One region of the Peribacillus frigoritolerans genome, then DNA from elsewhere that is predicted to be linked to it. Evidence: riboswitches for the same ligand, from Rfam matches in the RefSeq annotation. Region 1 holds a riboswitch; the other holds the start of a gene.
The links. Region 1 has a riboswitch for S-adenosylmethionine ahead of mtnK (S-methyl-5-thioribose kinase). Riboswitches for the same ligand answer to the same signal wherever they lie in the genome.

Region 1 (15,327 bases):
AATATTACAAACCATTGATGAAGGCATTCATGTGATAGATCCAAAAGGACAGACCATCTTTTATAACGAAGTGGCGGCCAATCATGATGGGATGAAAAGAAGTGAGGTGCTTGGGAAACCGTTGCTTGAAGCCTTCCCTTCTTTGAATCACAAATCATCGACATTGCTGCGGGTCATTAAATCTGAAAAACCAATCTACAACTATAGCCAATCGTATGTAAATGCACATGGGCGAATCATTGAGACGTTAAACACGACGCTCCCCATATATGTAGATGGGTTTATGATAGGCGCTATAGAGATTGCCAAGGATTATTCAAGCTTGAAGCAATTATCTGAAAGGTTAGCTGACCTGGAAAGCTCGCTCAAGACGATCAAAAGTCCTGAAAGGAAAACGCCCGGAACCGATGGATTATATTCTTTCATTGAAATCCTGACTATTGATGCTGGATTTAAAGGTCTGATCTCACAAGGGAAAAAGGCTGCCCGCTCCTCCTCATCGGTGTTGGTTTATGGGGAAAGCGGTGTAGGAAAAGAGCTTTTTGTTCAAAGCATACACCAGGGTTCGAGCCGCAGTAAAGAACCATTCATCGCGCAAAATTGTGCGGCCTTACCGGAAAATTTATTGGAATCGCTTCTCTTCGGTACGGCTAAAGGAAGCTACACTGGTGCTGTGGAACGCCAGGGACTGTTTGAATTGGCCAATGGTGGAACCTTGTTTTTGGATGAATTGCAATCGATGCCGATTGACTTGCAGGCAAAGCTTCTGCGTGTGCTCGAAGATGGGTTCATAAGGAGGATAGGAGGTACAAAGAGTGTACAGGTGGATGTGAGGATCATGGCAGCGATGAATATAGATCCGGAAAAGGCGGTATCGGATAACAGGCTAAGGCCCGATTTATTTTACCGATTGAACGTATTGAGCTACGAGCTGCCTCCGCTAAGGGAGCGGATTGATGATATAGAGCTTCTTACTGAACATTTCATATCAATATTTAACAGTAAATTAGGATTGTCCATTAAAGGCATGGATGAGCAGACAAAGGTTTTTTTTCGGGAATATCATTGGCCTGGAAATGTAAGGGAGCTTAAACATACAGTAGAATTCATGATGAACCATACGGAGAATGATGTTTTGAACCTTGCAGATTTGCCCCAGTCTTTAAAAAAGCGCACCCCATCTGAAAAAATACTTCCGCTTCGTGAGGCCATGATTGAAATGGAAACAAAATTGATTACCGAGGCCCTTCTTCAAACGAACGGTAACGTTTTCCAGGCATCGAAGCTATTGCAGATTCCAAGGCAGACCTTGCAATATAAAATTAAAAAGCATATTTGAATGGAAAAAATCCGGATGCAGCCTGCAGTCCGGTTTTTTTTATGGGCCTTCGAATTATTGGGTCATTTTGGCACCCTTCTTGCATTTAATACTACTATCATAACTCAGGAGGTATAACCATGTTATTTGACTTATATAAGCCAGATCGCAATTGGAAAGATATAGAGCTATGGAAAGATGTAACCGAAGAACAATGGAACAACTGGCTGTGGCAGCTTACGAATACGATCCGAACTGTCGATGATTTGAAGAAAGTGATAAACCTGACTCCGGATGAAGAGGAAGGTGTGAGGATTTCCACAAAAACCATTCCATTGAATATCACCCCATACTATGCTTCGTTAATGAATAAAGATGACCCAAGGTGTCCAATCAGAATGCAATCGGTCCCAATCTCGGAAGAAATGCATAAAACCAAATATGACATGGAAGACCCTCTTCATGAGGATGAGGACTCCCCAGTGCCGGGACTAACCCATAGATATCCGGATCGCGTTCTTTTTTTGGTGACGAATCAGTGCTCCATGTACTGCCGTTATTGTACGAGAAGACGCTTTTCAGGACAAATTGGCATGGGCGTGCCCAAAAAACAATTGGACGCTGCAATCGGTTATATACGTGACACACCGGCAGTTCGGGATGTCCTTATTTCAGGCGGGGACGGATTATTGATCAATGATACGATCCTTGAATATATCCTCAAGAACTTAAGGGAAATTCCTCATGTTGAGATAATCAGGATAGGAACGCGGGCTCCGGTTGTTTTTCCTCAAAGAATCACTGAAAATTTATGCACCATTTTAAAAAAATATCATCCGGTTTGGCTGAATACTCATTTCAATACCTCGATAGAAATTACAGAGGAATCAAAGAAAGCATGTGAGATGCTTGCCGATGCAGGTGTACCTGTGGGCAACCAGGCAGTTATTTTAGCAGGGATCAATGACAGTGTCGCAATCATGAAAAAGCTGATGCATGACCTTGTTAAGATTCGTGTCCGCCCTTACTATATTTATCAGTGCGATCTGTCGGAAGGCATCGGTCACTTCAGGGCTCCCATTTCAAAAGGCATTGAAATCATTGAGGGGCTCCGAGGCCATACATCCGGGTATGCTGTACCTACCTTCGTCGTCGATGCTCCTGGAGGGGGAGGGAAAATCACGCTGCAGCCGAATTATATCCTTTCACAATCTCCAACAAAAACGGTGCTGCGCAATTTTGAAGGTGTGATAACCACATATCCGGAACCTGAGCAATATACACCAGGACTTGCAGATGATTACTTCAAAGGGGTATATCCTGATATGGAAGAAAGACAATCAGATATAGGTGTATCTGGTTTAATGAACGACAAGCAATTCAATTTAGTGCCTGAAGGACTGAAGCGAATGAATCGACGGGAAAATTACGTGACCAACCCAGAGCATGCTTCATTGAAAAACCAACGTGAAAAGCGGGATTTGTTAAAAGAAAAGAAATTCCAGGCACAGCAAAAAAAGAGCACACCTAAGGGAGATGAATAGCATGGAGACGTGTCCTTGGTGTGAGAAAGGGAAGCTTGCTTCAGTAAATGGGACTGTGTATTGGGAACTGCCGGATGGTACGAGGGCAGTTGAAATTACGGAGACCCCTTCATCTCGATGTGAGAGCTGCGATGCTCTTTTTCAAAGTGATGAAATAGTGAAGGAAATCGAAAATCAACTGTTTTTAATTGATACGAAACAGCTTGAAAAACAAACGACGTACAGTGAGCTAATGAACATGAAAAGGCTGTTGAAACGTAATTACTTTGACTTTTAGCGGCATGATGCATTTACATTTCCATATATGAATGAATAAATCCCCCCATTTGGACAGAATTAGTGCAAACCACTATTTCCATCTTAGATGAAGGGGATTTTCCTTTTCAGATAATGAAAATAATAAGGTTTTTGAAGTGCATTTGATTGAAAGATTGGGCTAAGCAAGAATGAAGCACTTCATTCCTTTATCGATTCATGAACCAAGTCGTATAAATAAAAAAGTTTTTCCGTCTTAAAAGGATGGGAGTACGATATTTAAGTGTAATTCCGTAAGAAAATGAATGCATTTTTTGATGAAAAATCGTGGAAATCTATAAAGTGAGGAAGAATAGACCAAATTCATCTTTAAAAAAGTGGACGGAAGCGAAAGTTTCCGATATATTAAAGCAGAAATCATAGTTATTTTAGGGGGGGCTCAACATCATGAGACCATTTTATTTATATTTAATGAAATTTCGACAACCAAAGGAAATTGATGCAATCACTAAATTTGCCAATCATGCCTATGAGGATCATGGCTTCCCAAAACAATCGACTGATTATAATGAACTGAGCAGTTATTTGGAATTGAATGCATACTATCTCGATAGTATGTCACTATTCGATCAAGCATGGGAGCAGTATGTCCAAATAGAAGAAGGGCTCTTATTAGGAGATCAGGAATAGGGAGGATCGGAAGGATGCTTAAAAGCCTTCAAACCCGAATTTTGCTTTATTCATTACTTATTGCAAGTGTTCCTCTTCTGATATTGGGGATCATATCCTATGGATCACAACGGTCCCTGCTTGAGAAGGAAGCAAAAAATGCCCTGAATGCAGGTTCACTGAATATTGTAAATGAAACATATAGCTATTTGAACGAACGGATCAGTGATGTGAGGTTAATGAGTGCAAATTCGGTAATCATCAATCCTGGCCATTCAAAAGAAGAGAAGTCAGAGGAACTAAAAAAGTTTATCGATGCAAAAGGATATTATTACGGTGTCTTGCATTTGGATATGGAAGGCAATGTCATTGCAGATACATCCAATAAAATGATCGGGGACAACCTCGCGCAGAGAATATGGTTCAAAGAGGCCATAGAAGGTCGTGAATTCCTTTCTGACGTTTATAAAACCCGTGCTTTCCCAGAACCCATAATTGCTCTGAGTGCGCCGGTTTATGATAATGCAGGGAAAATGATCGGTGTCGTATCTCCAGCTTTCCGATTGGAAGGACTTTGGGAGCTGATGGAGAAAAAGGCTAATGAAATTAGCGATAAATACCCAGTGAACTTTTTCATGATCAATCAAGAAGGCATCATGATTTCGAAAAAAGACCCGCATGGAGTCATGCAGGATTCTGCATTGAAAGAAATGGGATTAACGAAAGGTAAGCTGATGGAAGCTTCGTTATCGGATGAATTGTACAGCGCAGAGAACGGGGAAAAAATATATTCCATCCAGCCTGTTCATACGATTGCAAAAACGGAGAATAAATGGTTTGTTGTTGTGGGTGCAGATAAGAAACAAGTCTTTCAGCCTTTGAATGACCTTTTAACACGGTATTTGACAATCTACAGCATCGTTTTTGTTTCTATCATTCTGGCTGTCTATTTACTAACAAAGACCCTTGTGCGGCCAGTTCAAGAACTTGTCGAAGCGACAGAGGATTTCATTGGAGGAAAGGAATTCATCATTTCCGATAAAAGAAGCTTCGAGGAAATGGAAAAATTGAACCTAGCCTTTCTAAGAATGATGGAAACGATAGAAGATCGTGAGAAGGAAATCGTCCGTACGGAAAAATTGAAATATGTCGGCCAGCTTGCTGCCGGTGTCGCACATGAAATCAGGAACCCGCTGACGACAATAAAGGGCTTTTTCCAATTATTGAAGAGCCAGGATCATGATAAAACATTAATAGAAAAATATAGTGATGTCATGCTTCATGAAGTGGATCGGGTTAATGTATTCGTGACACAACTTCTTGATTTGGCAAAACCGCATCAACTGGAATGGGAGAAAATCGATTTAATGGATTTCCTTGAAGAAATAATAGATACCTATATCCCTTCAATTCCGAGTTCTCATGTAAGACTAATAAATGAAGTGACACACTCTGTCGTTGTTTATTCAGACAGGAACCGGTTAAGGCAGGTTCTCTTGAATGTCTTGAATAATTCTTGTGAAGCCATCGAAGCAAGGGGGCAGATTGAATTGCATCATACTTCCGAGTCCCATTATGTAAGATTAGTGATCAGCGATGATGGGAAAGGCATCAGTCCCGAGAATTTAAAAAATATCGGCATGCCCTTTTATACCACCAAACCGGATGGAAACGGATTAGGTGTGGCGACGTGCATTCAGATAATGGAGGAATTAAAAGGGAAATTTCAAATTGAAAGCGTCCGCGACGAAGGAACGAAAGTGACGCTCATCATTCCCACTACGAACCGTCTCATTAAATGAGGCGGTTTTTGGTTGTAGTGCCGTTTAATAAATGGGCCGGTTACTTAGCTAAATGAGCAAAATGCCCTCTCTTTTCCATTAACCTCCATGTTTGTTTGTGCATATAATTTACTAATCAAACGATAAGGACCATATTGGGGGATGTCTCTTATGGGCAAAAAAAAACAGCCGAAATTTAAATTAGGCGATACAGTCGTAATAACAATGTATGGGACAGTCGGGAATATAACCGATGTAAAATTTCTCGATGGTGCTTATGTGTATGAAGTGAACTATAGTGAAGGTCTTTATATCGAAAAAACATTGCAATCGATAAATGAATATGAAGGTGAAATCCTTTATCAAAAAGAACAAATCGATATTGAATATAAATATTTATTAGGTGACTTGGTCCAGGTGGATGGGTATGAACAGGATTATTTCAAGATTATCGGCTATCGAACGGAAATTTGGCGCTATAAGGAAAATGCCTGGGAGGATGTAATCTATGAGTTATCCAGAATCTCTGATGGTGAATGGCTTGAAGCGCATGAGGAAGAACTAACTTTGATAGCCGATGCTAAACGTGCAGATGGAATCATTAAAAAGTTGGGTCTGCTACTTCCTAAAAAGAAAAATGAGCTTGCTATCATTGCTAAACAAAACAACCCTGGTAAAGGTGAGCGAGAAATGACAATGACAAAAAATGAAAAAAAGGAAATGATTGATGGACTGTTGGATTTATATAATGATTATTGTAAGCTCTACGAACATTTTGGCGATGATGAATATCGTCACATCATGAAGATCGCCCTTGCTAAAATTGAAAAGGCGGCAGAGGAAATTTATCCAGATCATAAAAAGAAGCAAACGAAGTGAAAGGTATCCTGAATTTTTAAAGGGCAATTTCAAAATTCCCTATAGAAGCTTCCATTCAAATTGAACACGGATGGATCATGATAAATATAAGCCCTTCAAATGATTTTCCATAATGGGATGCCTTACTGGTATATTTGTCTCTACACATTCATAGACCTTTAAATAAGGGGGCGATGATTTGCGAGAAATTGAGGTTTTTATTGATACAGAAGAGATAGCGGAATTCTTTTTTCAAGAATTGATAAGACGGGGCTATCTTCCAACAGAAGCTGAAGTTGAAGATCTTGCTGACATCACATTCGAATATCTTCTTGAAAAGTGCATAATTGATGAAGAAGTCGATGAGTAACCTGTCATAAGACGGTTAACAGCTTCCTATCCCTTAATTTTATTAACCTTAAAAAAAGACGGCGGACCTCCGCCGTTTTGTTGCGGTTTAAAGGAAGGGTGTCAAAGTCTTTTCATGACTTCCAGTTTCCTTATCTTTTTCAAGTTCTAGGATAAGGTTCGATTTTCCTAACTTGTGGTTGATATGGTATAGTAGTTTTTGAATATCATTTCAATCACAAGTTAAGGAGGACATAGTCGTATGAGCGTACATATTGGTGCAAAAGAAAATGAAATTGCGGAAACGGTCTTACTTCCTGGGGACCCGTTGCGTGCAAAATATATTGCTGAAACATTTTTAGAGGATGCTAAACTTTATAATGAAGTTCGTAACATGTTTGGATATACAGGGACATATAAAGGGAAACGAATTTCTGTACAAGGTACAGGCATGGGTGTCCCATCCATTTCGATTTACGTGAATGAATTGATGAATAGCTATAATGTCCAGAAGCTGATTCGTGTGGGAACTGCAGGAGCGATTCAGAAGGATGTAAAAGTCAGGGATGTGATCCTTGCAATGAGTGCTTCCACCGATTCCCAAATGAACCGCATGACTTTCGGCGGGGTGGACTTTGCCCCAACGGCGGATTTCGAATTACTAAGAAAAGCTTATGACGCCGGCACAGCTAAGGGCTTGCAATTGAAGGTCGGTAATGTTTTTACGGCCGATCAGTTTTATAACGATAATAGTGATTTGGAAAAATGGGCAAAATACCAAATCCTTGCAATAGAAATGGAATCAGCAGCGCTTTATACGCTTGCTGCTAAATTTGGCCGCCAAGCATTATCTGTATTAACCATTTCCGATCACATTTTAACCGGTGAGGAAACGTCGGCGGATGAGCGCCAGTCAACCTTTAACGAAATGGTTGAAGTGGCATTGGAAGCAGCTATCCAGGACTGATAATTGGATGTAAATGACAGGCGGGTGACCAGGAATAAGTGAAGCTGTATAATGACAGTTGGATACAGGCTCAGTTATTCCTTGGTAGCCCCATTTTTGTAATGTCAATAGATGCCTGTAGTCCAGGGAGTTTTCTCTATGTTTTAACGTTTGCGAGGCGTAAAAAAATACATATGGTCATAAGTTGTTATTTTTGATAACAATTATTTTTCGATTGTCATGAAAGCTGTTAAAATAGAAAGAAATCGTTTATATCGTCATGAAGAATGAAAGTGGTGAGGCTTCAGTGGAAGAAGAAAATCAAGAACAGCCAAAAGAGGCAGGGAAATTCATTAAAATAAAGAAGTTTACGTTCATTATGGGGATTTTCTTAGTCATATTTCTAACTGCAGGGATTACTACAATAGCCTTGACCTTTGGAGATGAAAAAGTAGAGTCATTAGCACCGGATAAGCATGCGGAATTTGAAAAGCTGTATACTACATACGATAAGATAAAAGATAACTATTATGAAGAGGTTGATGAAGAAAAGCTGGTTGACGGCGCAATTAATGGAATGATCAAATCATTGGATGATCCCTACTCTGCTTACATGGATAAAAAGGAAGCATCGAGTTTCCATGAAAGCATCTCTTCATCTTTTGAAGGAATCGGTGCCGAGATTCAGGAGCAGGATGGACAAATCATGGTCGTCTCACCGATAAAAGGGTCCCCAGCAGAAAAAGCGGGGGTAAAGCCGAATGATATCATTTTAAGTGTGGACGGTAAAAGCGTTGAAGGGCTAAGCTCTTCTGAAGCTGTCCTGAAAATCAGGGGCGAGAAGGGTACGAAAGTGGATCTATCCATCTCAAGAGCTGGTGAGTCGGAACCGATTGAGCTCACCATTAAACGGGACACAATTCCGATTGAGACGGTTTATGCGGAAATGCTTGATGATGGAGTTGCCAAGATTCAAGTGACCAGTTTTTCCGAACATACAGTCCAAGAGCTGAAAACGGCGCTTGAAGAAATGTCGAAGAAGGATATGAAGGGTCTCGTATTGGATTTGCGGGGAAACCCGGGGGGACTGCTTGATCAAGCAATAGAAATGGCAAGCCTGTTCATACCTAATGGGGAAGTGGTTCTTCAAGTTGAGGAGCGCAGCGGGAAAAAACAAGTCTATAAATCGGAGAATGATGGAGAACTGAAAATCCCGGTAGTCGTGTTGATTGATGACGGAAGTGCCAGTGCTTCTGAAATCGTTGCAGCGGCTGTCAGTGAATCTGCGGACATTCCATTGATTGGTGTCAAGTCATTTGGGAAAGGGACAGTGCAGACTGCCGAAGACTTTGAAGATGGATCTAACTTCAAATATACGGCAGCTAAATGGTTGACTCCTGAAGGCAATTGGATTCATAAAAAAGGGATCAAGCCGGATATTACTGTGAAGCTTCCTGGTTATGCCAGCCTTCCGTACATTTCGCCCGATAAGGAATTGAAAGCATCTGATTCTTCGAGTGAAGTGAAAGCTGCTGAAGAGATGCTGAAGGAAGCGGGACATGATCCGGGTAAGGTAGATGGATTCTTTGATGAAGCAACAACGAATGCGGTCACAGCATTCCAAAGGGAACAAAAAATTAAAGAAACTGGCACCATTAAAGATGATACTACCGTGAAATTGATGCAGGTCATCCAGGAGAAAATCCTTAAGAATGACACACAAGTGAAAAAGGCGGTAGAAGTATTAAAGAAAGAAATCAATAAATGATTTTGCCCGAATAGCCTGTCAGCGATTATCGTTGGCAGGCTTTTTTTGTCGTTTAATGCATAGGATTCCAATATTAGGCAGAGAATAGGGGTAATTTTCCGATGAGGTGAGGTAATGAAAGAAAAGGTATTGTTCATATATCTATTGATCTTGATTCTGGCAGGCTGCACTTATGCCCCTTTACCCAAACAAAATGGAAATGCAGGTACGGAAAAAAAACTAACCAAAGAAGAGAACCAGGAAAGTGTGAAAACATTTCTGTTAATTGGTGTTGATACAAGGGGAGAGGAAAAATCTCGATCAGATGCGATTATACTGGCAAAATACTTTCCTGAGCAGGAAAAACTGAAGCTGGCTTCGATTATGCGTGATAGTTATGTGAAAATCCCCGGGAATAAATCAGGATATAACAAAATAAATGCAGCTTATTATTATGGTGGAAGGGAACTTCTCAAGAAAACCATACAGGAAAACTTTGGTGTCAAGGTCGATCATGTAGCGGTAATTGACTTTCAGGGATTCGTGAAGATGGTCGATTTACTTGCACCTGAGGGGCTAGCGGTGAATGTGGACCAGGAAATCATTGATGATATGAGCATTCAAGCAAGCGTCGGTAAAAATGTTTTACATGGGGAGGAAATATTGAAATATGTCCGTTTTAGACATGACGATGAAAGTGATTTTGGAAGGGTTGAGCGTCAACAAGAAGTAATGGTTCAATTAAAAACAGCGTTTATAAATCAAATCTCATCCTTCGAAGGGATGGCAGCCCTTCCTAGTATAATCGAACAAGGACTCTCGTACTTGGATACAGATATTGGACTGAAAACAATAATGGAAATGGGTCCAAAAGCCGTCTTCCATTCACCGGACACCGTCGAAACCTTAAGGGTTCCAGTGGAAGGAAGCTTTAATGATGAAATATATCCCCAGTCCGGAGCCGTTTTGGAAATAGACTACACTAAAAATAAGAAGGCACTTCAGGAGTTCTTTTCCAAAAAATAAAAATTGTATTGTGGACCTCGCAAGAATAATCACAAAAACGAGAGAGATACGAAATCCTTCTCGTTTTTTATCATCAATAAAGCAACCTGGATCATTTAACAAAAAGCGGGATGTTTTTAATGAAATCCGGTGTTATGATGCCATTTTCGGTAATGATGCTGGTAATTAGATGATTCGGTGTAACGTCAAAGGCTGGATTGAAAGTCTTCACGTTTTCAGGAGCAATCCTAACACCTTGAATAAAGGTGATTTCCGCTTCATTCCGTTCTTCGATCGGGATGGAAGTACCGGACTCGAGAGTAAGGTCGAATGTAGTTGATGGTGCGGCCACGTAAAAAGGGATACCAAAGTGCTTGGCTAATATGGCCAATCCCAATGTCCCGATTTTATTGGCTGTATCTCCATTAGCCGCAATTCTGTCGGCACCGACGATGATTCCATTTATTCCTTTCTGGTGAATCGTATGGGCAGCCATATTATCAGAAATTAATGTGACATCCACCCCCGCTTGCATCAATTCCCAAGCAGTCAAACGCGCCCCTTGCAGGACAGGCCTTGTTTCACATGCATACACTTTTAGCGGAAAGTCCTTTTCTTTAGCCAGGTGGAAGGGAGCCAAGGCTGTGCCATACCGAGCCGTGGCAATTCCCCCAGCGTTGCAATGCGTTAGAATGGAATCTCCTCTAGTGAATAAGGATAAACCATGTTCCCCGATTTTCCTGCACATTTCTTCATCTTCAGCAAAGATGGCTTTAGCCTCCGATACAAGTGCTTCCTTGGCAGTTGAAATGCTTTGCGCAGCTTGCAGGGTATTTTCCATCCTCCTTAACGCCCAAAAAAGGTTGACAGCAGTTGGCCGTGAAGAGGCGAGTTTTTCAATATGCCTCGCTACATTTTTCTTGAATTCCGCTAATTCAGCGGTTGTTTCCTGTTTGGCACCAAGTGCAACACCAAATGCTGCCGTCAGTCCAATTGCTGGGGCACCGCGAACTTTTAATGTCAAAATGCTGTCATATACATCATCAACAGAATGAAGTTCAATAAATTCAGTTATGGAAGGCAGGGCTTGTTGATTTAATAATGTAATATGGGAATCAGCCCATTGTACCGAATAAGGTAATGGTGCTAGCTTTGTCATGTGCAGGTCTCCTTTTAAATGGTTGAATAAGATGGCAGTGTACGATGCTTCAACGCTTCAATGACAGCTGGAACATCCAATTCTTCTCGTTTTTTAATTAATAAAGCACCAATTTCCAATGTAGCCGTTTTGGCAGCGATCCTTGTTTCTTTATCTTCAATGACATTCAAATCGGCAACATGGGAAAGTCCGATGGTTCGCCGAATCATTTCACAGCCGGCAAAGCCGAATGCATCTTTTTTGAATTTTGTCAGTAAATAAGGCAGATAACCTTTCACATGGCGAAATGGGCTTTTATTTTGGCCTTCCCATAATTCGGAATAAGTTTCTTCAAAGGCATTCCAAAATTCATTAAGGTGTGTGAAAATCTCTTCCTTTCCAGCGCTATTACGTGTGACTGCCTGAAAGAGAAGGTTGGCGGTGTATTGACCAAGGTCAAAACCAACTGGACCATAAAAAGCGAATTCCGGATCGATAACCTTTGTTTCAGTTTCACTTGCAAATATACTTCCAGTATGTAAATCACCATGAAGCAAGGCTTCCTGCTCGGTTTCAAAGCTTTGTTTCAGCTTAGCGACCTCAAGGATCACTTCTTTATCATTCCATATATTTTTGGCGGCATCTGTCAATTCCACCTCGAAATCTCCCGGGAGTTCCTCAAAAAATGGATCCGTGAAAATAAAGACCTCAGTGATTTTGCAGAGTTCGGGATTCGTGAAATGTCGGGCCACTTCCTTTTTCGCAGAGGGTTCTAAATGATAATCGGATGTATAAAATGCCGTTTTCGCAACATATTCACCAATATGCTGAGAAAGCAATGGATATGAATCTCCTTCGATCAATCCTGTTCTAACGATTTTCAAGTGCGATAAATCCTCCATGACCGTGATGGCAAGCTGTTCATCAGAATAATAGACTTGCGGTACGAATTCTGGGCAATAACTTCTGAAATGAATCAACGCATTCGCCTCAATCGCAGCTCTTTTCAATGTCAGCGGCCAGCTTTCGCCAAGTACCTTGGCATAAGGGACCGCTTGTTTAATTATAATTCCTTTATTTGTGACTGTGTCTGTAATATGAAAAACATAATTTAAGTTTCCATCGCCGATTTCTTTACATGTTAAACTTGCATCCGCATTGACCAACCCAAGTTTTTTTGCAAGGGTTATAGCTGTTTCGTTTGTCAATCTCTTAAAATTTGAATGGTTTTGAGTCATTCTTTTCCCCTCCGGATTCAAAATAAGAATAAAAAAGCCTCTTTCATATAGAAAGAGGCAGAAGTTTTGGCTTCGGACCTCTTATCTTCCAGAATATGAATTCTGGTGGAATTAGCACCGTGCTCTGTGGATTTTATAATCCGGCGGTGAATCCGCCCCATTTCACAATGGTATTACAGTCGGTTGCTGGGCTTCATAGGGCCTTTATCCCTCAGCCTGCTCTTGATAAGAGTAAATGTTTTCTGAAATTTTAATCTTCGGGAAAATAATATCAACTTTTTAAATAGTTTGTCAATGGGTAAATTAATAAAAATCAGGACGGCGATCTTCGAATACAGGTATTTTGTTACGTGCATCCGAAACTCTATTGAAGTCCAAGGTGCCTGTCAGGAGTTCGTTTCCTTCTCCGGCTTCACTTATGATATTTCCCCAAGGATCAATTATCAAGGAATGACCGGCAAATATATTATTGACATCAGAGCCTGAGCGATTAACGGCTACAACATAGGCTTGGTTCTCGATGGCACGGCTAATCAATAAGGCTCTCCAGTGATCGAGTCTCGGCTTTGGCCATTCAGCCGTAACGAATAGAACTTCGGCGCCTTTAGCGGTATGGGCTCGCTGCCATTCAGGGAAACGGATGTCATAACAAATGAAACCAGCACATATTTTTTCATCAAGAGTAAATAAACCATCCTTTTCTCCTGGCTTCAGGAAATGATGTTCATCCATTAACTGAAATAAGTGAAGCTTATCATATTCTTTTATGAGATTTCCCTGTTTATCGATGATGATCATGGTGTTATAGATTCCCTTGCTCGTTTTTTTCGCAATGGAACCGCCTACGATGTGAATCTCGTGTTTCCTTGCCTGTGTTTTAAGAAATTCAATCGTTTTTTCGGCCTCTTGATCAGCAATCTCATTTAACCTGCTTAAGTCGTATCCGGTTGTCCAAAGCTCTGGTAAAATGACGATATCGGGTTCCGACCGTGCTGCTTTTTCCAACCATTGTTTGGCAACCTGAAAATTGATATCCGGTTGCCCGAATGCTATATCCATTTGAATACAAGCTATTTTCCACTTCATCGTTTAAAACCCCCATATGTAAAAAATGCTTTACAAGACTATGATAAACATATATCATTTGTGACTAGAATTTCAAGAAATTTCAGAGAAGGTGTATAAATGGTGCAATTCGAAAAATCCAGACAGCTTCAGGACCTGCCTAAGCAGTTTTTTGCCTCACTAGTCGCAAAAGTCAATGCCATCACGGAGCAAGGACATGATGTCATTAATTTAGGTCAGGGAAACCCTGATCAGCCAACACCAGACCATATCGTAAAAAGCTTGCAGTCTGCCGCTGAAAAAACGATTAATCATAAATATTCGCCATTCCGGGGGCATCAATATTTAAAAGATGCTGCTGCCGTCTTTTATGAACGTGAATACGGTGTCAAGCTGGATCCGAAAAGTGAAGTGGCGATTCTCTTCGGGGGAAAGGCAGGTCTTGTCGAACTGCCGCAGTGTTTATTGAATCCGGGTGATACGATCCTTGTTCCGGATCCCGGCTATCCGGATTATCTTTCCGGTGTTGTTTTAGCCCAGGCAAAGACCGAGTTCATGCCCTTGACAGAAGAAAATGTTTTCCTTCCAAAATACAGTGACATACATAAAGAAGTACTTGATAAAGCGAAAATGATGTTCTTGAACTATCCGAACAATCCCACAGGTGCTTCTGCAACTGAAAGTTTCTTTGATGAGACCGTCTCTTTTGCAAAAGAGCATTCAATTTGTGTGGTCCACGACTTCGCTTATGGAGCGATAGGATTCGACGGTAAAAAACCGGTAAGCTTTCTCCAGTCAGAGGGAGCGAAGGAAATAGGAATAGAAATATACACACTATCGAAAACATACAATATGGCAGGGTGGAGAGTCGGCTTCGCAGTGGGGAATAAGAGTGTCATAGAAGCTCTTGAACTATTACAAGACCATCTTTATGTGAGTCTCTTCCCTGCGATACAAGAAGCTGCGGCAAGCGCTTTGCTTGACTCGCAGAGCTGTGTAGAGCAGTTAGTGCAGATGTACGAGGGGCGAAGGAATGTTTTCATTGAGGGATTGAGGGCAATCGGCTGGGATGTCAAAGCTCCTGCGGCATCATTTTTTGCCTGGCTCAAAGTACCTAAAGGTTTTACGTCCGAGCGTTTTGCAGACTATTTATTAACGCATGCCCACGTTGCTGTTGCTGCAGGAAATGGATTCGGTGAATTTGGCGAAGGATACGTCAGGGTAGGGCTGCTGACTTCGGAAGATCGGCTGAAAGAGGCTGTGGAACGGATAAGTAGATTAAAATTATTTTAACCACAATGATATATCCGATTAATTCACCCTTAAATAGTTAAAACTTATTGACAAAGTAGGGATTACCTGTCAGAATACAAAATAAATTCTTAATCTTTCGATACTTGGATGCAAATTTATAT
Region 2 (15,327 bases), 1.4 Mb from region 1:
TGAATTTGAGCGATATATTCGAAAGTTTGAGCGATATATACGAGAGTTTGGACGATATACACGTTAATTTACACTATTTACTCGTACTTTGCTCTGTTTTACTCATGAATTCGCACTTTACTCGTGAGTTTAAGCTATTTACTCGCGAATTAGCATTATTTACTCGTGAGTTTTGCTGTTTTACTCGCGAATTTGCACTATTTACTCGTGAATTCGCACTTTACTCGTGAGTTTAAGCTATTTACTCGTGAATTCGCACTTTACTCGTGAATTCGCACTTTACTCGTGAATTTACGCTATTTACTCGTGAATTCATATTTTCATAAAAAAAGCAGCGATTCCCTTAAGGATCGCTGCTCCTCCTATTTATGCTCCTGCCCAAACATCTTTCGCATATCTGCCATTCTCCTCTAATGATTGCAGCCATTCTGTGGCTTCTTCTCTCTGTGTTTGATAGATATGCATATAGCTGTCAATTATGGTTCGTTCAACATCTGGCGCCATTTTGCTTCCGTCTCCGCAGATGTATAGGTGTCCTCCTTCTTCTTTTAATAAAGGAAGGATGTCATGAGCGTTTTCCGCTAATCGGTTCTGGACATATGTTTTTTCTTGACCGGGACATCTGGAGTAAGCGGTGTGCAGTGTTACAAGTCCCTCTTGTTCGGCTTGGACGAGTTCTTCTTGATAGAGGTAATCGTGTTCCGGATTACGGCATCCAAAGTAGAGGTGGGCCGTCCCTAGCGTTTCACCTTTTTCTTTTAAAGCGCGACGTGACTGTATGAATCCCCTGAATGGTGCAATGCCTGTTCCAGGGCCGATCATGATGATTGGTTTTTCTGTTTGCTTTGGAAGCTGGAAGTTGGATTGCGGCGTATTGATAAAGCAGGCTATTTTGTCTCCTAGGGAGCGTTCTGCCAAATAATTCGATGCAATTCCTTTGTATTCCCCGTTGCCGCTCAAAGCTTCTCCACGGACGACGCTCACGGTGATGCTTGCTTCTCCTTCGTTGTGGAGTGGTGAGCTTGAGATGGAGTAGTATCTTGCTTTTAAAGGTGGCAGTAGAGCCAGGAAACGTTCAAACGGGATTTCACATGCAAGATACTTTTCGATTAGGTCAAGCATGGTTATGCGCTTGTTCAGGATTTCTTGTTTATAGGTATTGTTCAAAAGAAGATCTTCAAGTTCTTTTACATGTGGAGGACATACCGTATGAGTGGCAAGCGCCCGTATTTGAGACCGGGTGGCGGGTTCTTGGAACTCCACATGGTTTGATAGTAACTCTTCCAGTTTTACCGGTTTTCCTGTAGGAAGATGGGCAGCTTTTCCGAAATCCCCAGTCAGATTCACATAATCTTGGCCGTTTAGGTTAAATCGACTGAGCACTCGCTCGACAAGTTCCGCTGGATTTTGCGGAAGCACCCCGAGATGATCGCCTTCCTGATAATGTATTCCCTCTGGCAGCGTTAATTCTATATGCCGTGTACTTCTTCCGCTAACTTCATGTTGTAATTCAGTATTCCTTTTTACAATGGATGTAAACGCATGATGGGTGCGGGCAAGCGGTGTGCCGCTCACATCACTTACGAAGTTCATCGTAATCGAGCTGACTACCCGATCACTCTTATTCACTTTAATGTTCAGGGTTTCGGCAAGTTTCGGCCAAAGGGCTTCTGACCATTTCTCGTAATCCCCTTCAAAGTCATCGCTTGCATCCCCATAGCCTGTTTCTGACAGCCGCACTGCTCCTTTTTGTTCCAGCCGCTCATCAATGAAAATTGGAATGCGTTGGTACGTATTGGCCCAATTGCGGTCCCCACAGCCGAAAATCGCATAGTGAACACCATCCAATGAGCCATCATGGCTTTCCTTCAGCCATGAAACGAAGTCACCTGCATTATCAGGGGGATTTCCATTATAAGATGCCGAGACTATGAGAACAGCTCCTTCTTGGGGAAGCCGATCGGTGTAATCATTCAAAGGGGCAACCTCGGCATGGAAGCCTTGCCGCTTCCCTGTTTCGGCAAGGTCCCGAGCAATCCCTTCCGCTGTTCCCATGTTTGATCCAAACAGGACGAGTAATGGTGTTCCATGTACTGATTCGATTGGAGATACCGCGGCTCCTTTTTCCGGAGACTTTGGTTCTGAAGAAGCAACGGTAAACGACATCGCCGGCTTCCTCGGTGAAACGCGCATGGTCAATCCGTCCGGTTTAAGAGTCAATGTTTCTTTAACATCCAATTGATATTCTTCATGATCGATCAAGTCAAAGTGCTGTAAAACCATGCCAAGCACCAGTGTCGCTTCATGAAGCGCAAACTGCTGTCCGATACAGGCGCGCTGCCCGTTTCCAAATGGTTTATACGCATGATAAGGGATGGACTCCAAATCCTCGAACCGCTCTGGAGTGAACGATTCAACGTCATCACCCCAAACGGATGGATCACGGTGAAGCTCGGGAATAAGCAGCGAGAACACATCATCTTTCTTCACATTATATTTTCCATCCAGCATGGTATCTTCTTTCGCATAAACGGAAAACGCCGGAGCTGTCGGCCACAGACGGAGCGTTTCATTCAGCACCATCCGGACATATTTCAGCTTTTTCACTTGTTTGTAATCAGGAACATCATCACCCAGCACTTCATCGACTTCCTGCTGCGCTTTTTTTAACTTGTCTCTGTTATTCATGAGGAAATAGATGGCGAACGATAGGAGACCGCTCGTCGTTTCATGTCCAGCTATTAAAAAGGTAATGATTTGGAAACGAATATTTTCATCATCCAGTGATGCGCCCGTTTCAGGATCGACCCCTTTCAACATATGGGAAAGAAGGTCATCTTCTCCGTGATCACCATTTTGTTTTCGGTCAGCAATCAATTCATCCACTAGAGAGAACATATATTGAATGTCTTCCCTGAATTGTTTTTTGGATTTGATCATCAGTTTATCTTGGATGCCAAGTCGCTGCGTTTGGCTCATCGCTTCATCCAACGCACGCACCATACTGTTGACAAAAGGATGGGTGGTCTCCCGATAAAAACTGTTAAAGCGGTAATTGAACCCGCATAGTCCAATCGTATCCAATGTCAATCGTGTCATATCTTCAGGAACATCTATCTCATCAGCCGGATTCAGGCGAGCCCATTTTTGAATGAGTTGGGTAGCAAGATCCACCATTTTAGCATGATAGCCCTTCATTGCCTGCTGGCTAAAGCTGGGCAGCAAGATGTTATGGGCCTTTTTCCAATTCGGTTCCTTCGTTTCACTTGTGAAAAGACCGTCGCCGCCAAACGCCCTCACTTTCTGCAAGGCTGGACCGACCTTCTTATCAAATTTTTTTTCATCACATATTTCTTTAGCGAGGTCAGCACTGGATACGAATGTAGTGATTCGACCCGGAAATTGAAACTGAAAAATCGGCCCAAGTTCTCGTGCCAGCTTCATGAAAGACTGAAGCGGCTTATCCTTATCAATGATAGGCAGGCTGCCTAGGGGGCCATATGTCTTTGGCTGTGGAAACTGAGTTGTGTTTTCCATTTTATTAGCACCTCTTTACAATAGTTCAGAATGCGGAATGAACGTTCATTCCGTTTAAATGTTAAAAGTATCTCAAGCGTGCAATCGCACTGCATCCCAAAAGCTTTCTTCCACATCTGCCAAAAGTTTTGGGTCAGCTTCTAACTCCCCGATGCGAACAAGTCGCTCAAGCTCAAGAAAAGCTCCGTAAATGATGGCAATCAAAGCTGAAGAAGGAAGCTCCTTAATTTCTTTTTTCTCTTTTCCTGAATCAAAGAAATTTTTAAATATATTCAATAGCCCTTGAAAGCTAGCATGACTATCTTCATTTAAAAAATGGGCTCCACTATGTATTTTAATAAAATAAAGAGCTTGGTCCTGCTCAGTTGTAAAGTGAACCATCGATTTAAAAATATGATGAAACTGATTGCGAATTGAATCATCATGAGGAAATCCATTCTTGACCGTTTCAGTGAAAATATCCAAGTACTCTTGAAAGATCTTGTTGCCCAGCACTTCCTTATTCTCGAAATAACGATAAATGGTACCCGCTCCAACTCCTGCCGATGCAGCAATCATCGGAATCGTCGTCGCATCATACCCCCGTTCTGCAAAAAGCTCTAAAGCGCTGGTTACTATACTGTCTCGTTTATTTGCTGCCGTGATCATAATGATCCCCCCTTTTAATCAAGGTGCGGAATGAATGTTCATTCCTTTAATGCAAGTGTAAACCCAATAAAATCCAATCTCAATCGCGCATACTACCCATATTTTGTGAATTTTTTTTTAACGGAGGGGGATAAAAGGCTGAAAGTATTTCTTTTTAAGGAATTAAATGGTATGACGTACTATCATTCGCCCCATAAGAAAAAGAGCTGATAGTCACAGCTCTTCCACTGGTTTACTGAAATTAAGTATGCAAACTTCTTGTTCATCTATTAAATGAGAAGAAACTTATGCATGATTATAACGTTCAGATAGTTTCTTTTTATGGGCATTGAACACTTCTTCCAAGGGGATATTGTACTTGTTCGCAATCACAATCAAGTTTCCTAACACATCTCCCAACTCTTCGGTTAGCTCCTGAATGTTCTCTTCAAACGAACCAATAACTTCATCAGGTCTATCCCTGCCAATCTCAAGGGAACGAATGGCTCGTGCAACCTCGCCAGTTTCTTCTGCCAAAAAGCCAATGCGAATGAAGATGTCCAATTCTGACCATCCCCGTGCTTCATAATAATCTTTTACCCATTGTTGAAATTCAGTGACGTTCATATCCATCCACCCTTCTTTTTTATCATTCAAGTTTAACAAATCCCCTTTAATTTTGTATGATAAGAAAGGAAGATTACTAAATGGGAGATGTGATATTTTGAAAAGTCTAGCTGTATTTTGTGGATCAAGCAAAGGTGCATCTGCTGTCTATGTAGAAGGTGCTAAAAAACTGGGTGCGGAACTGGCAAAACGTAAGATTACCCTTGTTTATGGAGGCTCAAGTGTAGGAATCATGGGTGCAGTTGCAGATTCCGTCTTGGAAGCAGGCGGAAATGTAATTGGCGTAATGCCAGATTTCCTCGAAAAAAAGGAAATAGCACATAAGAACTTAACCGAGCTGATCGTCGTGGAATCCATGCATGAAAGAAAAGCAAAAATGGCTGAGCTTGCAGATGGATTCATGGCCTTGCCAGGCGGGCCAGGAACATTGGAAGAATTCTTTGAGATTTTCACTTGGGCTCAGCTTGGTCTTCATCAAAAACCTTGCGGACTCTTAAATATCAATCACTATTATGATCCTTTGGTCGCTTTATTCAATCATATGTCCGACGAACAGTTCCTACATGAAAAGTTCCGTTCCATGGCGCTGGTAGATGTTGAACCAAATGGGCTTCTTGATCAATTCATTACATATGAACCGCCAACCGTAAAAACTTTCCTTACCGAGAAACAAACCTGATCATTAAAAAACAGCCGGCCAAGATCAATAATGATCTTGGCCGTTTTGATAAACCGCTGGTTAGGTAAAGATCCGGTTTAAATAATCTCCATGCCCTTTGATAAGCTGCACTTCATGTTCGGATGAAATCCAGAAGAAATGAAATGTCAGCCCCGCTTCATCTCCTCCACCCGTCGGCTGATGGTCCCATTCATCAGGAACATTCGATACACTTATTTGATAAAAATATCTATTATGTATGGCACCATCAACAGTCTCCCAAAAATCTTCTGCCATTAATTTCTCCACATGAAAATTTTCCAGACCTGTTTCTTCTTTCATTTCCCTAATCACTGCTTGGTAAGCATCTTCTTGAGGCTTCACTGTTCACTTGGGTATCTGTATACCGGCTTCCATAATGGGATGTTGAAAAACCAATACCTGTGTTTCTCCATTATTGATTCTTGTCACATACCCGTAAGCTTTTTTTATCGGTATCACCATCAATCACCAAAAGCAAAAATGAGCTCTGTCTCGCATACAGTTTCCCCCTCGACAGTAGCCCTTCCTGTTCCTTTACCGATAGGACCTTTCAAGCGAGTAATCTCCACTTCTAAACGTAATTGGTCCCCTGGTTTTACTTGCCTTTTAAAACGACATCCATCGATCCCAGCCAAAAGCCCGATCCGTCCTTTATTTTCTTCTTTTGTAAGCATGACAACAGCACTTACCTGTGCTAATGCCTCCACGATCAACACACCTGGCATCACTGGGTAATCGGGAAAGTGACCAGTAAAAAACTCTTCATTTGCCGTGACGTTTTTAATGGCCACCGCCCTCTTTCCTTCTTCCAGTTCCAAAACTCTATCAACTAAAAGAAATGGATAGCGATGCCTGATAATGTCTTTGATTTCTTGGATATCGATCAATATTAAGTCCCCCATTGCGATGGATTGCTTTCACTTAATTTTACCATCAGTATCACCATATGGATATTTTTGTGTTATAAAAAAAGGCTGCCTGAGCAACCCTGTTTTCTCTTACAAATCCTTTGATTTTTTTTCCTTCGATTTAGTTAATGGGGATAGAACTATTTGTTCATACCTCTCATACCCCCCCAATAATTTATGAATCAAGCTTATTTTAGGAACAACAAGGTAAACCGCCAATCCTGAAATGGTGCTTATTATTGCTCCTGCCAGCACATCCGCCGGAAAGTGGACGCCTACCCAAATACGGGAAATGCCAACAAGGAAAGCCAGCATGATCCATAACAACCACCATCCTCTTTTGAAAAGCCAAAAAGATACACAAAACGAGAAAAACAAGATTGTATGGTCGCTTGGAAATGAATTATCCACTCCTTTTTCAATTAACTTATTAACATTGGCCAATTCGGCAAATGGCTGATTATTCGAATGCAATCTCCCTGCCATTTTCCCCATCATTTCAGCTATTACAAACGTAATCATCCCACAAACAACCATCATCCTACTCTGTTCATTTCGAGTGAACCATATTACGATGACTGCCAAAGCTAATAAAAATACCATGTACTCGGCAATGAAAATGGCAGAAGGGTTTAAATAATCGTACTGTTTCCCTAAGTCATTGATCATTCTGAATACATTGGTATTCAACTCAAAAAAGTCCATTTCATACCCAACCTTCCTCTTTTTCTTACATATTAAAGAGAAAGGAAATAAATCGCCATCGTTCTTCCTAACAGTTTAAGCTGCCATCTTACAATATTGTCACTCGGTTAAATACGCTTAGTGGGGTCTTGTATATTTCCTAAACTTTCTATATAATCCAAGAAAAAATAAGGAGATAAGTAAAATGAATAATGATAGGAACTCAGTTCTAATTCATGAAAACCAGGAAACGGTTTGGAATGCGATTACGAATGATGAAATCATCTCAAAATGGTATGCCCCGGGTTCACAATGGAATATTCCTAAACTCCAGGTTGGAGGGAAGGCAATCTTCGTATTAATGCCTAGTGCACATAACAATCTTAAAGAGAATGAAAGTATCCCAATGAGCTTTACAATCCAAGAGATAATCCCATACGAAAGGTTTACTTATTCCTCGGATTCGGATAAACTCGTTTTCACTTTTGAAATATACCCAGAATCTGAAGGCACTAGAGTATCCATTAACATGGACGGATATGAACTTAGTTTGGCTAACTTAAAAGCATTTTTAGAAGGAAAAGAACTTCACAATACCTAATCATTCATTTGAAAGAGAACCTAGTTCATTTCCATGTTTATTAAAAAATCGTTGCTGTCCCCCTTCTGGAGACGGCCGTATTTATAATAGAAGAAATTCACATAAGGAGGTAAAAAATGCTGGACATACAGAAAAAGTCCGATACTGTCATCATTGTCATTCACGAAATTTATGGACTGAACCAACATATGCAGGGTTTTTGTGAGTCATTATCAATACAGGGTTTTGATGTGATTTGTCCGAATTTGTTAGAACGTGAGACGCCTTTTGATTATTCCCAAGAGGATGCTGCTTATCGACATTTTATGGAGAACGTAGGATTCAAGGGTGCTTTACATAAGATAAAGGATATATTATCGAATATAAAAGATGAATACCAAAAGATTTTCGTCCTTGGATTCAGTGCAGGGGCAACTGTAGCTTGGCTGTGCAGTGAGGATGAGCGTGTCGATGGAATAGTTGGTTACTACGGTTCACGTATTAGGAATTATGCAGAATTAGCGCCACAATGTCCTGTACTGCTATTTTTCCCATTAGAAGAGCCTTCATTTAATGTGGACGAGTTAATTTTAGCTTTAGAAAGAACGAATGTCGAGGTTCATAAATTCAAGGGAGAACATGGATTCAGTGATCCTTACAATTCAAAATATCATGTAGAATCAGCACAAGCAGCCGTTAGCAAAATGATGAAATTTTTTATGCAACACTGAGGTTACACATTCAACCTAATGCCGTTTTGTATGGATCCATTGTATCGAACCCGCATCACTATGGGGATGACATTCATTTTGAACCTTTTTATATTCTGTTTCCAATTCTTTTAAGGTTAACTTCATAAGCTGTTCCACAGTCTTATTTACAGTATGGATCATAAGTTTATAGATTAATTCCTTACGCCTTTCTTCCAAGCCCTTCCTCATTTCACCCTCTCCTTTTATTCTGATATTATATGAAATGTATCCTTAGACAGGGGGAATGATCGTCGGATTCCTTCTCTTCGATTTTGCTTATTTTAATATATTCATTCTCTAAATCGGTTAAGGTTAATTCAAATAGATGGATGTCATTCTTTTTATAAACTCCCTTGTTAATCAACTTGTTGATAAGGAAGTTTCTTTTTTTCTCAATGGCTTTACGTAATAATATCCCCATGGTAAATCCTCCTTTTGATAATCTTACGACTTGCCCATTCACAATAAAAAACCGGAGACACCTCTTTACATGAAAGAAAAGTCTCCGGTTTTCCGGTCAATTAACCTATAATTCCTATTCAATTACTCGGTATTGTTATTTTTATAATACTCACTATGAGATCCGCAGTCAACAATTTTTTTCCTGCATCTTATTTATTTTTGCTTCGCTTCATAAAATGCTGCTTTCACTTTATCCAACAGGTCTTTATCCGTAAACAATTTATAACCTGTAAGTGCAAGAGCTTTTGCCCCGGTCAGGATGGCTTTGTCTCCAGCAGGAGATTTGGCACAGTCGCGGAATTCATTCGTATGGGCAATCAGCTCATCATGGCCAATTTTTATATAAGGATGTGCTGTCGGCACTACATGGCTTACATTACCCGCATCCGTCGAGCCAAAGCCACTCTCTTTTCGAGGACCCACTGCTTCCCCTAATTGAGCCAGTTCTTCTTTTAACAGTTCATCCAGAACTGGATTAATGACAAAATCGAGCACTTCATTTTGGAAACGTTCAACTTTAACCGTACTTCCTGTGGCAAGTGCTGCCCCTTCGGCAACAGCACGGATTTTATTGGACACTTCTTGGCAAAGTTTCCATGTTGTTGCTCTAATGTAAAACCTGGCGGAAGCATATTCAGGAATGATGTTAGGCGCTTCCCCGCCATTGGTAATGATTCCGTGAATCTTGACCTCGGCTGGGAGCTGCTGGCGCAAAGCATTAATGCCATTGAACAGCTGAATCACCGCGTCAAGTGCATTCACGCCTTCTTCAGGTGCAGCTGCTGCATGTGCTGACTTTCCGTAAAAATGAAAATCAAGGGGATCGACTGCCAAAAATGGACTTGTGACACGCGTTTGCCCGCCTGGATGGATAAGGATGGCCGCATCCACCCCATCAAATAGACCGTGCTTCACAAAGCTGCCTTTTGCACTTCCATTCGGCCCGCCCTCTTCAGCCGGTGTTCCGAAAACAATCACCTCTCCGCCCGTTTCCTCCAGTACTTGTGCCAAAGAAATGCCTGCTGCAACACTCGTTGTGCCGATGATATTATGGCCGCAAGCATGACCCAAACCCGGCAATGCATCATACTCGGCTAAAAAGGCAATTGTGGGACCTTTCTTTGAAGAGGTTTTTTTGGCGATGAATCCTGTTTCATGTCCGGCTATATTGCGGGTCACTTCAAATCCTTCATTTCGAAGTATTCCTGTTAATGTATCCGAAGCGAAGAATTCTTGATTCCCAATTTCGGGTTTAGCATGAATGGCTTGACTCGTTTCGATATATAATTTGGAATGAAGGTCGATGTGATCTTCAATAATCTGCCGATGCTGCTTTTGCACTAATTCTCTCGCCATACTCTTAATCTCCCCTTTTTCTTGAATCGATCCATTACTTTTCATTAGCTGGTTTTGTCCAAGCATCCTGGTAATTCACTAATTCATCTACAGAAACATATGCAGGAATGGTGTTTCCTTTAAACGTTTTTTTGATGAACGCTTCCACTTCTTTCGATTGATAAAGCTCCACTAATTTCTGCAACTCAGGACGATCGGAATTACCCTTTTTAACTGCAATGATATTAATATACGGTTTCGCCGTTTTACTTTCATGGAATAAAGAATCTTTTAAAGTAAGGCCTGCTTCGACGGCAAAGTTATTATTGATGGCTGAAGCATCGGCATCATCCAATAGACGAGGTGTATTGCCTGCAGCAACAGGTTGGATTTTCAAGTTTTTCGGATTTTCCCTAATGATTTCCAATGAACCCGATCCATTGAATTCCTCTTTCAATGTAATCAATCCAGCTTCCTGAAGAAGGAGTAGTGCACGGCCAAAGTTTGTTGCTTCATTCGGAACGGCAATCGTAGCGCCATCCGGAAGACTTTTAAGATCTTTATGTTTTTTAGAATAAAGGCCCATAGGTGCAATGACAGTCGACCCGATGGCCTCTAATTTCAGATTTTGGTCTTGAACGAATTCATCGAAGTAAGCGACCGTTTGGAATGAATTGGCATCAATTTCACCTTCACTTAACGCAAGGTTCGGTTGGATATAATCATTGAAAGTGACCAGTTCGATATTAAGCCCTTCCTCTTTCGCTATGTCGACAATGTATTCCCATGTTCTCGTATCCCCGCTGCTGACACCGACTTTCACTGTTTTCACATCATCCGAAACGCCTGATGCACCTTCTTCTTTCCCGCATGCTGCAGACACTATGGCCAATGCCAATACTATGATCGTTAATAAGATTTTCTTCATTTCTCCTACCTCCTGTTATTTTTATCTTCTTCTGATTTTTCTTGAAATAAAATTCCCGGTGGATTGCAATAATTGAACGATGATCACGAGCGCCGCTACTGTGACGACCATCGTCATCGTATCGAACCTTTGATAACCGTAAGCCAAAGCTAGATCCCCGACCCCGCCTGCCCCGACGGCACCTGCCATGGCCGTAGCTCCAACAAGCCCGATAGTCGCTGTTGTAAATGTTAGGATCAACGAACTAAGTCCCTCGGGAATCAAAAAGCGATAAATGATTTGCCATGTCGTCGCACCCATCGCCTGAGCGGCCTCGATGATCCCTTTGTCCACTTCCAACAGGGAGTTCTCAACAAGCCGGGCAATATAAGGAGCCGCGTAAAAGATTAGCGGAACAATGGCCGCATTCATTCCGATCGCACTGCCTACAATCATTCTGGTAAGCGGAATAACTGCTACAAGCAAGATGATGAAAGGAACCGACCGCAATATATTGATGATCGGGTTCAATACATTAAAAATCCATTTATTCTCCAGGATGTGACCCTTTCTTGTAATGACAAGCAGGATACCGAGCGGAAGCCCGATCAATCCGGAAAACACCAATGAAATGGCTACCATATAAAGTGTGTCACCGAAAGCTGTCAACAACTGCTCTGCTGTAATTTCCATTCCCCAAAGCGTATTACCCATTTATCTGCACCTCCTGGACGAGAATCCCCTCATCTTTAATATATTGATAAGCCTTATCCACCTCATTTTTGTTCCCTGTCACTTCGATGATCAAATTCCCGAAAGGCGTTTCCTGAATTTCAGAAATATTGGCTGATAAAACACTTAAATGAACGTCATATTTCTTCGAGATCGTTGAAAGTAAAGGAGTACCCGAAGTAGTCCCAATAAAATTAATTTTCCAAATAATCGGGATATGGGATCCTATGCTTTTTAGGAAACTTTGTGGAATTTCGTCATGTATGACCGTTCTCACGAAGTTTTTTGCAATATCCGTTTGCGGCTTCGCAAACACTTCGAAAACCGAACCTTGTTCAACGACGCATCCGCCCTCCATGACCGCTACCTTATTGCAAATTTCCCTGATGACAGACATCTCATGAGTGATTAGCAGAATGGTAATATTGTATTCTTTATTAATTTTCTTTAAGAGCTGCAGAACGGCACTCGTTGTTTGTGGATCCAATGCCGACGTAGCTTCATCACACAATAAGATCGATGGATTCGTAGCCAAAGCTCTCGCAATGCCGATCCGCTGCTTTTGACCTCCCGATAATTGATCCGGATAACTCTTCGCCTTGCTCGATAAGCCAACGAACTCCAACAGCTCGCCTACACGGTTTTTGATTTCCTTAGCCGGAGTTCCCGATAAAACCAGCGGCATAGCAATGTTATCAAAAACAGTCTTGGAGTTTAGCAAGTTGAAATGCTGAAAAATCATCCCGATTTTTTTCTTTTCTACCCGTAATTCCTTCTGGCTTAATTTGATTAAATCCTTGCCCCCAACAATCACCGAACCATCTGAAGGATCTTCAAGCAAGTTGACCAGCCTGATCAACGTACTCTTTCCGGCCCCGCTATAACCGACTACACCGAATATATCCCCCTTTTCCACTGTCAAATTAATGCCCTTCAAAGCCTCGACAGTCTGTTTCTTTGTTTGATAAACCTTTTTAACATTTTGAAACTCAATCATCCAATCTCCCCCATGTTGTTTATTTGTACGAATTCATTATCCAGTGAGAAGAGCTTTGCAAAGTTTCATAATGATAGGGTTAAATTCGAAACTCACGAGTAATTGCACCAATTCTCCAAATAACCATATACATTTTGAATAAACAAAAGAGGCCTCTTCCGTCGTCAGACAGAAGAGGCCTCTTTTAGACATAAAAAAGAGTAAACTCTTAATTTAATTATCTAAGAAAAGCTCCTTCTTATCTTTCAAACTTTCGTCCGTTGGAATTAGCACAGTATTTTTACAAAAGTAAAAACCCGCTGCCGAGGTATCATAGGGCCAAGTCCCTCCACATCTCTTGATAAGAATTAACGTTATATTTAATTATGTCCTTCACTATATATTCTAATTTCTCTAAAGTCAACCATATTTTTCACCGTTTAAAATATTTTCACAGTATAGTGAATTGATAATTTTTAATTATATTAATATAATTAAAAATTATATTAATATAATTAAAAATTATATTTTATATTGATTTGCTCATTCTCCATACAAGGTGTTTTTGACTTTCCTCCCTTATCTTCATCATGCCTGAATTCGTATATAAACGAATCGCCCTTTGATTATCCGGAGAAACCCTTAAATGGTATTCGGATACATTAAATTGCCTGAAAAGTTTTCTGCGTAGCGAACCAATTCCTTGCCAAGGCCTTTACTGCGATATTCGGGAATAAGATAAAATAGATCTACATAGCCGATCTCAGTTCCTTCATACCCCCGAATTCGAAGTTCCATTTGTCCAATCGGTACTTGGTCATTTTCAAGGATCACCTGTCCCCCAGGAAATTTGCGGACCCTTTCTTCCATTCGTTGCAGATATGTATTTTCATCTCCAAAACCAGCTTCAGTTCCAAAACTTACAACAAAGGAATCTTTCCTGAATTTAACGATAATATCTTTGTCTTTGTCCGTATCAATGGTCCGAAAGATCAACTTTACCCACCCCTATTATTTTAGTGAAATAGTTATCAAGCAAATAAACTCATTTTACTTACACTTTTTATGATATTTCATTATTTACTTTTACAAGCGTCTTATTTCATTTTTTCTGAAAGGATTTTGCCTTAATCCCTATAGGAATGGCCATAATATTAAATTAAAAACAAATGCAATATTGTTGGGAGAGGTCTAGTAATGGGGATTGGGTAGGCACATATAATTTTTGAGTCTAACTTTGCAGGGTATGAATGTTCGAGAGGAATTTTGTTTATTCAGCTCCAACTCAACTTTTTCCCAAGCATCCTTTTTCCCTTTCATTTATATTCCAATTATAATAGGTAAGTGGAACATATTTACATGATTATCCATTATAAAAATCATTGGAGGTATTGAAGATGAAAGTTGTTGCAATAGTGGGAAGTATCCGTAAAGAGTCTTACAACCTTAAGCTTGCCAAATATATTCAATCTAGATATCAAGATCGGTTCGATCTCGAAATCTTGAACATTCGGGATTTACCTTTTTATGATCAAGATATTGAAAATGACCCTCCATTAGTTGTAAAAGAATTTAAATGTAAAGTGGCCGAAGCAGATGCAGTCTTGTGGGTAACACCTGAATACAACGGTACGATTCCAGGAGTATTGGGCAATGCAATCGATTGGTTATCACGTGTCGATAAAGTCTTGATTGGAAAACCATCATGGATCATGGGTGCGTCAATGGGGCAATTAGGAACGGTTAAAGCTCAATTGCATTTGCGTGAAATCTTATTCGCAATAGGCATCTCCTCCCCACTCCTTCCCGGGAATGAAGTATATGTTGGTGCAGTGCATGACAAAATCGATAACGAAGGCAAACTTACACATGAGTCGACTGTCCATTTTATCGATACGGTCGTCGATAATTTCATTAGCTGGTATAATCATCATACTCGTTAATGCTTTTAAAACAAGAATCCCAGCAGGATTAAACCTGCTGGGATTCTTGTTGCATCATAAAACAAAATTCATCCTCTTCCAGCTTGGAACGCTGGGTATTTTGTCATTCCGCCGTCAGCGAAAAGAGTGATACCCGTTACATAACTGGACTCTGAAGATGCCAGCCATGCAGCAACCGCAGCAATTTCTTCAGGCTTTCCGATATACCCCATCGGAATCATGCTTTCAAGATCCTTTTTCTTTTCGGGATCTTCAAGCTTGTCTGCATTTATTGGTGTGGCGATGGCCCCAGGACCAATGCTGTTCACACGGATCCCTTTTGGTGCATATTCAAGAGCCAGGGTTTCCGTAAGCAGCTTCACCCCGCCCTTGCTTGCCGCATAGTGAACGAATAAAGGCCAGGGTATCATCTCATGTACACTGGACATATTTATAACATTCCCTTTAATGTCGTTCTCGACAAAATACTTGATAGCTTCACGGCAGCCTAAGAAATTTCCCGTTAAGTTGGTATTGATTACCCTATTCCAGTCGCTTAACGGCATCTCGTGAGACGG

Region 2: another riboswitch for S-adenosylmethionine. It lies ahead of ABOA58_RS22750 (methionine ABC transporter ATP-binding protein); the one in region 1 lies ahead of mtnK (S-methyl-5-thioribose kinase).

What each region holds. Positions count from the first base shown of each region.
Region 1 is NZ_CP158190.1:3,227,518-3,242,844, reverse strand. It holds gene ABOA58_RS15855 (sigma-54 interaction domain-containing protein) at 1-1,339, shown strand, start outside; gene ablA (lysine 2,3-aminomutase) at 1,459-2,862, shown strand; gene ABOA58_RS15845 (YokU family protein) at 2,864-3,139, shown strand; gene ABOA58_RS15840 (YozE family protein) at 3,565-3,807, shown strand; gene ABOA58_RS15835 (ATP-binding protein) at 3,822-5,588, shown strand; gene ABOA58_RS15830 (hypothetical protein) at 5,739-6,446, shown strand; gene ABOA58_RS15825 (YozD family protein) at 6,625-6,795, shown strand; gene deoD (purine-nucleoside phosphorylase) at 7,036-7,740, shown strand; gene ABOA58_RS15815 (S41 family peptidase) at 8,000-9,487, shown strand; gene ABOA58_RS15810 (LCP family protein) at 9,602-10,492, shown strand; gene mtnA (S-methyl-5-thioribose-1-phosphate isomerase) at 10,584-11,630, opposite strand; gene mtnK (S-methyl-5-thioribose kinase) at 11,645-12,847, opposite strand; SAM riboswitch class I at 12,926-13,079, opposite strand; gene ABOA58_RS15795 (carbon-nitrogen family hydrolase) at 13,151-13,933, opposite strand; gene ABOA58_RS15790 (pyridoxal phosphate-dependent aminotransferase) at 14,033-15,205, shown strand.
Region 2 is NZ_CP158190.1:4,600,109-4,615,435, forward strand. It holds gene ABOA58_RS22680 (bifunctional cytochrome P450/NADPH--P450 reductase) at 367-3,537, opposite strand; gene ABOA58_RS22685 (TetR/AcrR family transcriptional regulator) at 3,610-4,185, opposite strand; gene ABOA58_RS22690 (MazG-like family protein) at 4,471-4,791, opposite strand; gene ABOA58_RS22695 (TIGR00730 family Rossman fold protein) at 4,889-5,470, shown strand; gene ABOA58_RS22700 (NUDIX domain-containing protein) at 5,531-5,833, opposite strand; gene fabZ (3-hydroxyacyl-ACP dehydratase FabZ) at 5,953-6,378, opposite strand; gene ABOA58_RS22710 (undecaprenyl-diphosphatase) at 6,490-7,104, opposite strand; gene ABOA58_RS22715 (SRPBCC family protein) at 7,289-7,684, shown strand; gene ABOA58_RS22720 (dienelactone hydrolase family protein) at 7,801-8,394, shown strand; gene ABOA58_RS22725 (Fur-regulated basic protein FbpA) at 8,410-8,604, opposite strand; gene ABOA58_RS22730 (Fur-regulated basic protein FbpA) at 8,630-8,836, opposite strand; gene ABOA58_RS22735 (M20 family metallopeptidase) at 9,031-10,233, opposite strand; gene ABOA58_RS22740 (MetQ/NlpA family ABC transporter substrate-binding protein) at 10,268-11,140, opposite strand; gene ABOA58_RS22745 (methionine ABC transporter permease) at 11,162-11,812, opposite strand; gene ABOA58_RS22750 (methionine ABC transporter ATP-binding protein) at 11,826-12,848, opposite strand; SAM riboswitch class I at 13,084-13,195, opposite strand; gene ABOA58_RS22755 (GNAT family N-acetyltransferase) at 13,470-13,823, opposite strand; gene ABOA58_RS22760 (NADPH-dependent FMN reductase) at 14,225-14,770, shown strand; gene ABOA58_RS22765 (SDR family oxidoreductase) at 14,839-15,327, opposite strand, start outside.